2 regions of the Arthrobacter sp. KNU40 genome follow, and region 2 is predicted to be linked to the other one. Evidence: predicted binding sites of a transcription regulator. Region 2 holds the regulator's gene; the other holds the start of a gene.
The links. Region 2 encodes LexA, which represses DNA repair genes until DNA is damaged. Its sites were predicted from a motif close to TCGAACANNTGTTCGA; they were not measured.
Positions count from the first base shown of each region.

Region 1: ACSKT0_RS20530 (LexA family protein) is a predicted target of LexA. The motif match lies at 1,943-1,958, and genes of this name have one in related genera.

Region 1 covers NZ_CP195850.1:4,407,153-4,413,375, reverse strand. The annotation lists gene ACSKT0_RS20545 (DUF6531 domain-containing protein) at 1-287, shown strand, start outside; gene ACSKT0_RS20540 (hypothetical protein) at 605-850, shown strand; partial or broken gene ACSKT0_RS20535 (DNA polymerase V subunit UmuC) at 1,179-1,505, opposite strand; gene ACSKT0_RS20530 (LexA family protein) at 1,498-1,929, opposite strand; gene ACSKT0_RS20525 (hypothetical protein) at 2,121-2,627, opposite strand; gene ACSKT0_RS20520 (hypothetical protein) at 3,040-3,360, shown strand; gene ACSKT0_RS20515 (hypothetical protein) at 3,424-3,834, opposite strand; gene ACSKT0_RS20510 (hypothetical protein) at 3,867-4,172, shown strand; gene ACSKT0_RS20505 (hypothetical protein) at 4,196-4,324, opposite strand; gene istB (IS21-like element helper ATPase IstB) at 5,438-6,223, opposite strand, start outside; gene istA (IS21 family transposase) at 6,223-6,223, opposite strand, start outside.
Region 2 covers NZ_CP195850.1:1,509,996-1,516,218, reverse strand. The annotation lists gene ACSKT0_RS07155 (hypothetical protein) at 52-210, opposite strand; gene hisH (imidazole glycerol phosphate synthase subunit HisH) at 212-967, opposite strand; gene hisB (imidazoleglycerol-phosphate dehydratase HisB) at 964-1,590, opposite strand; gene ACSKT0_RS07140 (histidinol-phosphate transaminase) at 1,632-2,750, opposite strand; gene ACSKT0_RS07135 (LysM peptidoglycan-binding domain-containing protein) at 2,841-3,200, opposite strand; gene lexA (transcriptional repressor LexA) at 3,567-4,316, shown strand; gene ACSKT0_RS07125 (ATP-dependent DNA helicase) at 4,361-6,223, opposite strand, start outside.

The DNA of each region.
Region 1 (6,223 bases), 2.3 Mb from region 2:
AGGTGAGCTCAGCACGAACAGTGGATCAGCTGGGAGGCCCCTTCACATACGGCGGGCTATCAGTAGTACTAGGCGGCGGTTTTGGAGGCGGCGCATTCGGGGGAAAGAGCTGCGGAGCCCCCGGCGACCACGTCGTCGGTGGAGAACTGAACGTGAAGACCGGCCTCGAAGCCTTCCTCCCGACCCCACTCCCAGCAGAAATCCACGGCGGCAGGAGCAACACACTGACCCAATCATCCGCACCGATACCGTGGTCACCACTGATGCCAATTCCAGGAATCTTCTAAAATGCTCGCGCCACCCCGGAGTCCTGGAAACGGTGCCGCCTGGCCGCGTTGCCACTCCTATCCGGAGGGTTCGCGGGCTAACGTTTGCATCAAACCACGAACTGCTGATCTTTGACATCTTCCTCCACCTCTCCGCCAACCTCGTTTGATGCCCTTATTCGACATTGCTGCGGGAGATTCAGGCAGGATGAGCGGGACGAAGGATACTGGGACAGACCGACCGCAACCGGAAGAGGGGACGAATGACATATGAGTTCAGAGGCGGGTTTGAAATCCCCGGTCGGTTCAGGATCCAAGGACCGTACGTCATACTCACCATGAGCGCCTCACAGCTTGAGTTTCGACCCAGATCCCGTTGGTGGGCGCGCCACTTCGGACCTTGGAGGCTCGAACGCTCAGACGTCCGCGAAGTTTATCCGGGCCGTCCGCATCCCTTCTATTCCTGGGGACGGGTGAACTTCCTCGCCAAGGAGAACATGCCGTGGACATTTCTGGCCGAATGGCCGGAGGGTGTCCTTGGAGCCGCGGAAGAGCTCGGCTACCCGGTCCGGCATCAGAAGTAGAGACTCCTGTCATAAGCATGAATTACATCACCCTTCTTCCAGGGTTGCCGAAGCCGTTGAGACTCACGGGGATGTCCTTCATTGCGCTGTTCGCTGTCGATTATTTATCTATCAGTCCTTCCTTCAGGTCCGAAGACCCTGGTCGAGACCTATAGTCCATGGGCCTACGCCGCACTCTGCGTTGTGGCACTCGCCCTCGGCTTGGTCCTCGCCGTGGACTACCACGGATCGGTGGCGCCGGGGCGTCCTATAGTCTCCAGGGCTGGGTCCGGCGGGGAAGAGATTGATATGGCCGCCGCGCGCAACAACAGATTTCAGGGTACAGAAAGTAGACCTCCTGCCAGGCCGAATACCGGGCCAGCAGCTCCATGACCCGGGCGCTGATCGATCCGTAGAGCTCGTAGTTGCTGGATCTCGCCACGAGCCCCCATTCCTTGGCCCGCGGAGCGAGCTTGAACCACGGCTCACCCAGCACAATCCCGAGCTTCTTGGCCTCATCCGAGCGCGTCACCGCGCACCCGTCGTTGTTCGACAGGACGATGAGCGGTTTGCCTTCGAGGGAAGGATCGAAGATCCGCTCAGCCGAGGCGTAGAAACAGTTGACGTCGATGTGGGCAATTTCCTGCATGCGCCGCATTACTGCCGGCTTAGACATAATGCAGGCACCTGATGGCAACAGCCCAGATGCGCAGATCGGAGAGTTCCTGGACGCGGATCGGCGGGTACTTGGGGTTGTCGGCCTGCAGGATCACGCCGGTGCTGGTGATTCGCAGCCGTTTTATGGTCAGTTCGCCGTCGAGGATCGCCACCACCACGGATCCGTCCTTGGGCTCCAATGCCTTGTTCACGATGAGTTCGTCGCCGTCGCTGATGCCGCCCGGCTCCATGGAGTCCCCGGACACCCGCACGATGAAGGTACTGGTCTTGTCCTTGATCAGGTGCTCATTCAGATCGAGCTCCGAGGAGAAGTAGTCCTGGCTCGGCGAGGGGTAGCCCGCCGGAACGGCCACCGGTGCCACCGGGACGTGCCCCGGAGGCGCCCCCGCGTCTATCATGCGAGGGTCCAAAGCAAGACTCATGACACACCTTTATTCGAAAATATGTTCGAGTATAAGTGTAGTCTCCGGGGCAGACAGTTTGACGACTCCACCATCTTGCATCTGGTGCGGAATCCGTGCCCGGGCACACGGGGCTATTCCGGTGCGGTCGTCGTCGGCAGCTCGGGAGCTGTCCTGAACAAGCTGCCGACCACCCCACCTTCTGGATGCGGCTAGCGGGGGAAGCTGAGCTCTTCGGGGGTCGCGCTGAGAATGTCGTCCCGAGCGATGTTAACAACCGTCGGCGGGATCCCCGCATCCGGCCAAGCGACAGACAGCGCAACCTCCGCGGGCACCGGATCGGGAAGCCTGAACCAGTAAGAGATGTCCCATCGGCCCATCCCACCGCCACCGGATTGGACGTGGACAGGGACCCGTACCGGCTCGCCATCGGGGCTTTTCGCATCCTTGAAGAGGGCTTCCACGATAAACCCTCCCGGAGATAGCTCCGGGCGCGGAACCTTCTGTGTGCCTCGCCCTCTCACCTCAAGACCAGGAGCGCTGAAGATCTGAAGCGTGAAGGACAACACCCCGGGCAGCGCCTGCAAAGCCCTGAGAGCTACCACCGCATTTTTCCCCTCGGCGACAGTTACGTCGTAACCGGCCAAGGGCGATGAGAGCACCATGCGTGGAAAGGGCCCGGGCGAACCGACGGGGACCACAGTGGACGGGTTATTCATAGGAAGCTCCGAACATTGTCAGTAGAAACATCTCGTATCAGGGGAATACTGGCCGATATAGTCCGCCGGCTCTCCACATGCTCGGAGCCTACAGCCCGACGCCTGGGCGTGACAGGCCACTCGCTATTGGGGCAGCTACCGGCCGCTGAGGCCCTTGCGCGAATCGTCCGGCGAGGGATCCCTTTTCGGGCGACCAAAACCTTCTCTCCTGCTCCGATCGATGTGCGTCAAGACCCGTGTCGAGAATTCTTGGTTTCCGGGCCTAGAGGAGACAGCTGAGCAACTCCGTATGGAGCCGTATCTTGTGCCTGACCTGGTGATAGGTTCTGCTCATGACCGACGAGGATGCTGCGCTTCCGCCCAACTGGGCCGCCGACTCGCCGAGTAGCGACACGTGTCAGCAAAGGACCAGATGACCAGCCAGAACGTTCAGGTGATACCGAGGAAGAGATGGAAAGCCATGCCTGTGCAACCAGCGGCCGGCCACTACCGTCTTGTAACCTTCCACGGAACCAAAATCCTCTTCGGAACCCTGCCAGTCTTCATGGTGGGGGCACTGGCGACAGCCAGTAGCACTTGGTTTCCGCAGTGGCTTTTTTACGCATCCGCCGCGCTGGCGTTCCTCGAACTCGCAACCATAGGGTGTGCAGCTTTCCTGGCTTTACCGAAGTATCGAGCGGAAAGGGCCTTGGGATACACAACTTGGCCGTCCGGAGATGAACTCGGGCAATGAATCCCTGCCCATCAGGAGATCCTCACCGGACACCGCCCGTTCGGTGGTCCGGCAGCTCGCCTGTCAACCCGGAAAGGAACGAATTTTTTCGTCACAGGCCGTGACGTCGCTGACGCTGATTGAGCGCGTTTCGGGCAACGTGGTGTGGAATGAAAATGTTAAACAGCCTAGGATGCGGCCATTTGGGCCATACACCCGCACAGCCTGCGGATCGTTGTCTGAACTGACGTGAAGCACCGTCTTCTGGCCAGGAGAAAGGTAACTGGCCGAATGCGTGTTCAGCGTCACTGGCTCAGATAGCGTGTTTGTGACCGTAACATCAACCCATTGATCGCCGTCGATGGTGGCGCCGCAAGCGGTCGCAACGAGCGACAGCCCCAGACACAACAGCAGGCTTGCCGATCGGATTAGCTGCGTTGCGCGGCGGATACCCGGTTCGAACGGACGGCCGGATGGCTTTGCGCTCACAGTCATGCTCGAAGACTAGTGCACAGCCCGGCGGCAAAGTGGCCTTCCGCAACCGAAGCGAATCAACAAAGGCAAGCGGCCGGCGCGAGCTAAACGGCCGCAAATTCGCGGAGAAGATGGCGAACCTCAGTGGCCATGTTCTTCTTCTGGGAGAAGGGGAGGATCATCCCGGCGTTTCCATCGAATGGTGGCGAGAGGATGACGGCCTCGCCAAAGCTTCCGACGGTGATCTCGCCGCGACCAAGCTCACACCGGACGGGCGGCAGCTCTCACTTCTGCGCCTGGCCGACATCCTTATCTGGACCCCAGAACGGGAGAAAGAATTGGACGTATCACCGGCTTGACCGAGATACCTCGGGCACATGGTCTACATCAGCGTCGGAAGCTGCATCTGGGCCAGCCTCGTCACCGCTTCGGGAGTCACCCGGCCCCGCTGGTCGTCGAGAGCCACCCTCAGTTGCGCGGCCCGGATCCCACGGCGCAAATACATTGCCATTTCTCTCCGTGACGCCGGATCCGTTCGGAGCTTCCCGCCCGGCGTTCTCAAAGTATCGAATGGAGACGGCAATTTCGGGAGCGTCCGCTGCGACACTCGTACTACCGCCTCCGGTGTCTGACGTCCCCTTTGTTGGTCTAGGGTAACCCGGAGTTGGGCCGCCTGGATTCCCCTCCGTAGGCGGAGGATGGTTTCCTCACTGGACGCTAGGGCTTCCTCATGAGCAGCAGACATTGGCGCGCCTCTCTGCAGGTTGGGTCCATCATCTCAGTGAGGGCAACACCAGCCAAGGGACCAATACTCAGCAACGCGGGCGCCGCACCCAGCACTTTCTACACTGGCCTACCAAGTCAACTCCGCAGGGACTACATGGCGCTAATCGCAGCGCTTTCCCGTCGCCAACGGATGGTCTGTCGTCACTGTCGTCACATAGCAAAGCATGTCTTGGCATGACAGGGAACAGACAATGGCCGCACCTTCAGGACCTTCCGACCACCACGAGGCAGGCGACGCAGCGCGCGCCCGGTCTGGAGAACCGATCGCAGCATTGGTCCGCGCATTGGAGAGCGTGGACGGCGACGTCTCGCCAACAAACCGAGCGCGATCGCTGTTAGGACTCCTAAGAGAAGCCGCCTGAGGAACGGCGAACCGTCAGCACTACGATTCCTGCGGGCATAGACCATGCAGCCACCCAGAATGATCAGACCTGCGAACAACGGAATCAATTGCCAGACCACCTCATCACCATCCCTCCGTGCCAGACGACCCAGGGGGCACCCGCGGTGAGGACTCCTGAACTAGGTGTCATGTTTAAATCGCGCCTCAGCTATAGTCCCGCCAAGGTTGTGATGCACAACCTTCCGTCTAGGGTTCCGTTTCAGTTGGCTTTGAGGCGTGTTCATTCTCTTCGAGGCCGATGGTTGTCTTTGTTCTTTGACTCGCTGCCGTCATTTCTGAGTATTGGAATACTCGCGACAGCTGTTGTCAATGGTCATTAGTTTCTGCCCATAGGCGGCCAGCAGATGTGCCCGCTGGCGGCCAGCAAAACTGCCCGGTGATGGCCAACAGATCTGCCCACTCTGGTTCGGCGGGATTGGCCATCGTCGGGTTTTGTTAGTTCAGTTGGGTGACTCCTTTTCCGGCGAGGGCCTGGGTGAGGCGGATGGAGTCGCCACTGGTTTGGCAGACGTGGGCGTGGTGCAGGAGCCGGTCCACGGTGGCGGTGGCCAGGGTTTTGGGCATGAGCTCGTCAAAGCCCGCAGGGTGCAGGTTCGAGGAAATCGCGACGGAGCGCTTTTCGTAGGCGGCGTCAACGACCCGGTAGAGGCCTTCGGCGGCGTCGGTGGCCACGGGCAAAAGGCCGATGTCATCGATCACGACCAGTTCGGCACGAAGGATCCTGGCGACGGCCCGGGTGACGCTGTCGTCGGTGCGGTGGGCGCGGATCAGGGCGCCGAGGTCCTCGAGCCTGAACCAGGCAACGCGCATGCCGGCTTCGACGGCTTGCTGGCCCAGGGCTTCGAGGAAGAACGTCTTTCCGGTGCCGGAGGGGCCGCAAACGACGAGATTCTCTCTGCGGCCGATCCATTCCAGGGTGCGCAGGGCCTGCTGGGTCGGAGCGGGGATGGAGGAGACTGTCTGGTCCCAGACATCGAAGGTCTTGCCTGTGGGAAAGCCTGCTGCTTTGCGGCGGGTGGCCAGCATGGACCGGGCCCGGCCGGCTGCTTCTTCGGCGAACAGGGCCTTGATGATCTCGGCCGGTTCCCAGCGCTGGGCGCGGGCGGTCGCGATGAGGTCCGGCGCCAGAGCCCGGGCGTGGGGCATCTTCAGCTGCCGCATCAGCGCTTCGAGGTCTGCGGGCAGGGCCGGGGCGCTGGTGTTCGTGGTGCTGACCGGGCT
Region 2 (6,223 bases):
TCGGTGTCGTGGGGACGGGCGTCAGTTGCCCGGCAAGTTATTTGGCAGGCACTATTTGGCAGGCAAAGTGAAGAGGTAGGCCGCCAGCAGTGCCAGGCCGGCGAGTACGTAGAACGAAATGGAGACCCAGGCGGGGCGTTTCTGCTGGTGGAAGGAGATTCCGCCGCCTACCAGCAGCCCGGCCGCGCCCATGAAGATAACGGACCACATCTTAGGCAGCGCCTCCGGCCTCGGTCGCTTGCGGCTGGGTTTTTGCTTGCGGGCGCAAGCCATCGACCCAGTTGCGCAGGAGCCGGGCTCCGGCGTCGCCCGACTTCTCGGGGTGAAATTGCGTAGCGCACAACGGACCGTTTTCCACGGCGGCGATGAAGCGCGCACCGTGCTCGGACCAGGTCACCTTCGGCGGAGCCATGCGGGGTTGGACGACGTCGAATTCCCACTTCTGCACGCCGTACGAGTGCACGAAATAGAACCGTTCATGCTCGACGCCGGCGAACAGCTTTGAGCCTTCGGGCACGTCCACGGTGTTCCAGCCCATGTGCGGGACAACGGGCGCTGGCAGGAGTTCCACCTTGCCGGGCCACTCTCCCATGCCTTCTGCCTCGGTTCCGTGTTCCACTCCGGCCTCGAACAAGACCTGGAGCCCGACGCAGATGCCCAGGACGGGCCGGCCTCCGGCAACACGACGGCCGATCATCCGAATGGCGTCTACTGCCTTGAGTTCGCGCATCACCGTTTCGAAAGCGCCGACGCCGGGGACCAGGAGCCCGTCAGCATTCAGGACATCTTCGGGCTTGGCGCTCAACGTGACTGCCGCTCCGGCACGCTCAAGCGCCCGGACCGCAGAGCGGACATTGCCCGAGCCGTAGTCAAGGACCGTTACAGTCGGTTTTCCTTCAGGCGAGACAATGCGGCTGGCGGCCTTCGGGTCCACGACAGCGCCATCCTTGAGGATGTGCTTACTCACAAGGCGCCCTTCGTGGACGGAATGCCTTCGACGCGGGGGTCGGACTCAACGGCGGAGCGGAGCGCCCGGGCGAACGCCTTGAACTGGGCCTCCACGATGTGGTGCGGATCCCGGCCGGCCAGGACATTCATATGAAGGCAGATGCCCGCGTGCAGGGTGATGGCCTCGAAGACGTGGCGGGTCAGCGAACCAGTGAAGTGTCCACCGATCAGGTGGTATTCCTGACCGGCGGGCTCACCTCCGTGAACTAGGTAAGGACGTCCGGAGACGTCGACGACGGCGTGTGCCAACGCCTCATCCAACGGAACCGTGGCCTCGCCGAACCGCCGGATACCCGCTTTGTTACCCAAGGCGGTGCGCAGGACCTCACCGAATGTAATGGCGACATCCTCCACAGTGTGGTGGGCGTCGATGTGGGTGTCTCCGGTCGCCTTGACGGTCATGTCGATGAGCGAATGCTTGCAGAGCGCCGTCAGCATGTGGTCATAGAACGGCACCGAGGTGCTGATATCCGAAACTCCCGTGCCGTCGAGGTTGATTTCAACCAGGACGGAGGACTCGCTCGTGGTGCGTTCCATGCGTGCTGTCCGGGCGGCCGCCGTGCTGGCGCCGTTTTCGCTCATTGATGATCCTTAGGAGGAAGGAGTGGTGGGACTTGTTAAGTCTAGGCCGGTGCGGAGAGCTGGCCGTCCAGCAAGGCTTCGAGCGCCTCGAGGAAGGCGGTGGTCTCGGGCTCCGTACCGGCTGTGACGCGGAGGTGGCCCGGTATGCCGACGTCGCGGATCAGGACGCCGCGTTCCAGGAGGCCTTGCCACAGGGCATGGGGGTTTTCGATTCCGCCGAAGAACACATAGTTCGAATCCGAGGCGGCCGGCTTGAGGCCCATGCGGCTCAACTCGCTGACAATGCGATCGCGTTGGACCTTGATGTCCTCGACGTCGGCCATGAGGGCTTCGCGGTGCCGGAGGGCCGCCAGCGCGGTTGCCTGCGTGATGGCGGAGAGGTGGTACGGAAGGCGGACCAAGCGGATCGCGTCGGCGACCTCGGGAGCAGCTGCCATGTAGCCGATGCGTGCACCGGCGAGGGCGAAGGCTTTGCTCATGGTCCGGGAAACAATGAGGCGCTCCCGGCCAGGGAGAAGTGTCAACGCACTGGGCGTGTTGTCGTGGGCGAACTCGTGGTACGCCTCGTCCACGATCACCACGGTCTGGCTCGCCTCGCCGGCCTCGTACACGGCTTCGACGACGTCAAGGCCAAGTCCCGTGCCGGTGGGGTTGTTCGGGGAGCAGAGGAACACGACATTCGGCTTGAGTTCGCGAACCTGCGCGGCGGCCGAGGCCGCATCGAGTCCATAGTCTTCGGCGCGAACTCCCGCGATGTATCCCGTGTCGGTTCCGCTGGCCAGCAGTGGGTACATCGAGTACGTGGGCGGGAAACCGAGCGCGGTCCGGCCCGGGCCACCGAAGACCTGGAGGATCTGCTGCAGAACTTCATTGGAACCGTTGGCTGCCCAGATGTTCTCGGCCGCAAGGCCGTGACCGAGGTACTCCGCAAGAGCCTCGCGCAGTTCTGTGAACTCGCGGTCCGGATAGCGGTTCAGTCCGACGGCGGCTGCCGCTACCGCTTCGGTGATGGCCGCCTGGACATCGGCCGGCACGCCATGGGTGTTTTCATTGACGTTGAGCAAAATCGGAACATCAAGCTGCGGCGCGCCATACGGGCTCAGGCCGCGGAGGTTGGTCCGGAGGGGAAGTCGGTCAAGTCGCTCAAGCTGGTCACTCACCATGACAGTTTAAGGTGCGGGGGCGGATGCCCTGAAACTGTGACGGCCCGGCGCCGACTCGGAGACCTGCCAACCCGGTCAGCGTTGGTGTTAAGTGGCCGGAATGAACAGTTGCTGGCCCGGCACGATGTGGCCGTCCTGAAGGTTGTTCAGCTGGATAATCTCGGCAACGACGTCGCGTGGATCCCGGGAAGGCGCGGCGATTCCCGCAATCCCCCACAAGGACTGGCCCACCTGTACCGTGACGCTCGTACTTGAAGTGGGCTGCAGCTCGGCGGCGGAATCAGCAGCCTTGGCCGGCGAATTCAGGAATCCCGCCAGGCTGAGCAGCACTGCGACCACGAGCATTGCCGGGACCCCGAAGAAGACCATGCGGCCCCGGCGGGTCAGGCGAAGCCGGCCCGGTGCCGTATTGCGGCCGGACCGGTGGGTGATGGTGATTGCGGACATGAGCTGAGCCCTTCTGAACAATGCCGCGTTCCGGAATCTCTGGTTGCGGCTGCCAATTCTTGCCTTCAGTCAGTGCTTGCAGGACGGTTATTAGTTGATCTGTTCGAACGATTCGAACGAACACCCGGATCCTGCAGCACTTTTATAGAACACATATTCGAACCTTGCTATGACATTTTTAGCACCTATCAACGAACGATGTCGAGACTCGCTAGAACAAATGTTTGAAAAACGCCAGTGCCTGCCCTACGTTTGAGTGAAGGAAGAGCACTGAACCAGTGCAACAGGAGGGTCTGACATTTCAGGCCGACAGTCCCGGCAGGCGCCTCAGGGCCGAACGGGCGGAACGGAAGGGCGTTGGTGAAAATGGCAGCGAAAGCCACTGGCAGCGGGCCGGCCTCAGCGCGGAGCCAGCAGCCGCAGAAGGCCCCCAAGAGCCTGACCGTCCGCCAGAAGAAAATCCTGGAGACCATCCAACGTTCAGTGAACGATCATGGCTATCCGCCGTCGATGCGTGAAATCGGGGACACGGTTGGCCTAGCCAGCTTGTCCAGCGTTACGCACCAGTTGTCGCAGCTTGAGAAGCTCGGCTATCTTCGTCGCGATCCCAAGCGCCCGCGTGCAATGGAAGTCCTCATGCCGTTGACCCTGGACGGCGGCTCTGTCATACCCGGCGTTGAATCGCCGGCGAAACTCCGCAGCGCGGGAGGACTGGCCGTCACGGAACTCGCGAGTGCCAGTGACACGGCCATGGTCCCCCTCGTCGGACGCATTGCTGCCGGTGGACCCATCCTGGCGGACCAGACCGTTGAAGACGTACTGCCTCTGCCCCGCCAATTGGTAGGCCATGGCGAGCTCTTCATGCTGAGAGTCGCCGGTGATTCCATGATCGACGCCGCTATCTGCGATGGAGACTGGGTGGTAGTGCGGCGTCAAAACGACGCACTCAACGGCGACATCGTGGCCGCACTCCTGGACGACGAAGCCACCGTCAAGACCTTCCGGCAGCGCGACGGCCACACCTGGCTGCTCCCCCAGAACACGCAGTACGAACCCATCCTGGGAGACCATGCCACCATCATGGGCAAGGTCGTCTCGGTCCTGCGCTCCCTTTAGGACGTCCTCGCACCAGGACGGGTCCGCGTGAGCAAGAGCGCGCCTTAAGCCTTGGCTGACTCGGCGTAAAGCCGTTCGAGCGCACCGCGCACCACGGAACGGTCCGTGGTGGGCCAGAAGGGCGGCAACGCTGCCCGCAGGAAGTTTCCGTAGCGCTCCGTCGAAAGCCGCGAATCCAGGACTGCCACGACGCCCTTGTCCCCCGTTGAGCGGATGAGCCGGCCGGCGCCTTGGGCCAGCCGGATGGCGGCGTGCGTTGCCGAAACTGCCATGAAACCGTTGCCTCCGGCCTGCGCCACTGCGCGGGACCGTGCCGTCATCAGGGGATCGTCCGGACGAGGGAACGGGATCCGGTCAATCACCACCAGCCGGCATGAACCGCCCGGAACGTCAACGCCCTGCCAAAGGGACATGGTGCCGAACAGGCACGTGTCTTCCTCCTCGGCAAACTGCCTCACCAACGCGGCCATGGTCGATTCGCCTTGGCACAGGATGTCCACGTCCAGGCGTGAGCGCATCGCTTCCGCCGCCTCCTCCGCCGCACGTCGGGAAGAAAAGAGGCACAAGGCTCCGCCGTGCGAGGCCTTGATGAGCTCTTCAAGTTCGTCAAGCGCTTCGGGAGAGGTCCCTCGCCCCGGCTTGGGCAGGTGCTTGGCGACGTACAGCATGCCTTGCTTCGGGTAGTCGAAGGGCGAGCCTACATCCACGCCGGTCCAGCTGGGGGCGCCTTGGCCAGTCAGGCCCAGTCCTCCGGCTGTGGCCTCGAATGCAGAGCCGATAGCCAAGGTGGCGGAGGTCAAAACCACGGTATGGCCCGCGAAGAGCCCTTCCCGGAGGCGTCCGGCAACGCTGAGCGGCGCGATATTGATAAGAGCAGGCGAATCCTCGTCGGGCGCCGTGTAGCCCTGTTGCGGATCGAAGGTACTGTTCCGGGAAAGCCACACGACTTCCCGGTTTTCCCGGGCTGAGAGCAGCCGTTCGCACAGCTCGAGGATCAACATCAGCCGTGAGCGCGCGAGCTGGCGTCCGCCGTCGACCGTGTTGGACGAATCTCCCTTCGAGTCGGAAAGCGCTGCACGGCAGGCTTCCCGGAGCTGGTCCACGCAATCAAGTTGATCGTCATTGAGCCCGTTGGGCAGGAGGCCCGAGGGCGCACCGATGATCGCGAGTTCCAAGCGGTCCGCGGCGGCGTTCAGGGCGTCCACAGTGATGGCCGTGTGTTTGCGGGCGCTCGAGGCAGCGGCATGGATCATCGCGACGGACAGCTGCCCGGACACAGCCCCGGTCACGCGGTCCTGGAGCTCGTGGGCCTCGTCCACCACGACGACGTCGTATTCGGGCAGCACGGCCAGGCCTTCGAAGGCGCTGACTGCGAGCATCGCGTGATTGGTGACCACGACGTCGGACTCCGCGGCACGGTGGCGGGCCAGCTCGCTGAAGCACTCTTCCGCCATGGGACACTTCTGCGCCCCGAGGCACTCCATCGACGTGACGGATACTTGGCGCCAGGCCCGGTCCGTCACGCCCGGCATCAGTTCGTCCCGGTCCCCCGTCGCCGTCTTCCCGGCCCACTCGCGAAGCCGCAACACTTCCTTGCCGAGCTGCGAGGCAGGCCCGCCGATGGCTGCGGCGAGATGCGGAACGCTCGTGTCCTCGCCGAGGGAGAACAACTGCCCCTCGGCCGGCTCCTCGCTGGGGAACCCGCCCTCAAGCTTGTGCCGGCACACATAGTTGGCCCGGCCCTTGACCAGGGCGATGCTGACCGGGCGCTCCAGCTCAGGATTGATGCTTTCCAGGAGCCGCGGCAAATCCCGGCCTACGATCTGGGTCTGCAAGGCGAGGGTGGCCGTGGACACGAGCGTGGGCTTGTTGCTCTCCATCGCGTGCGCAATCAGCGGAATCAAGTA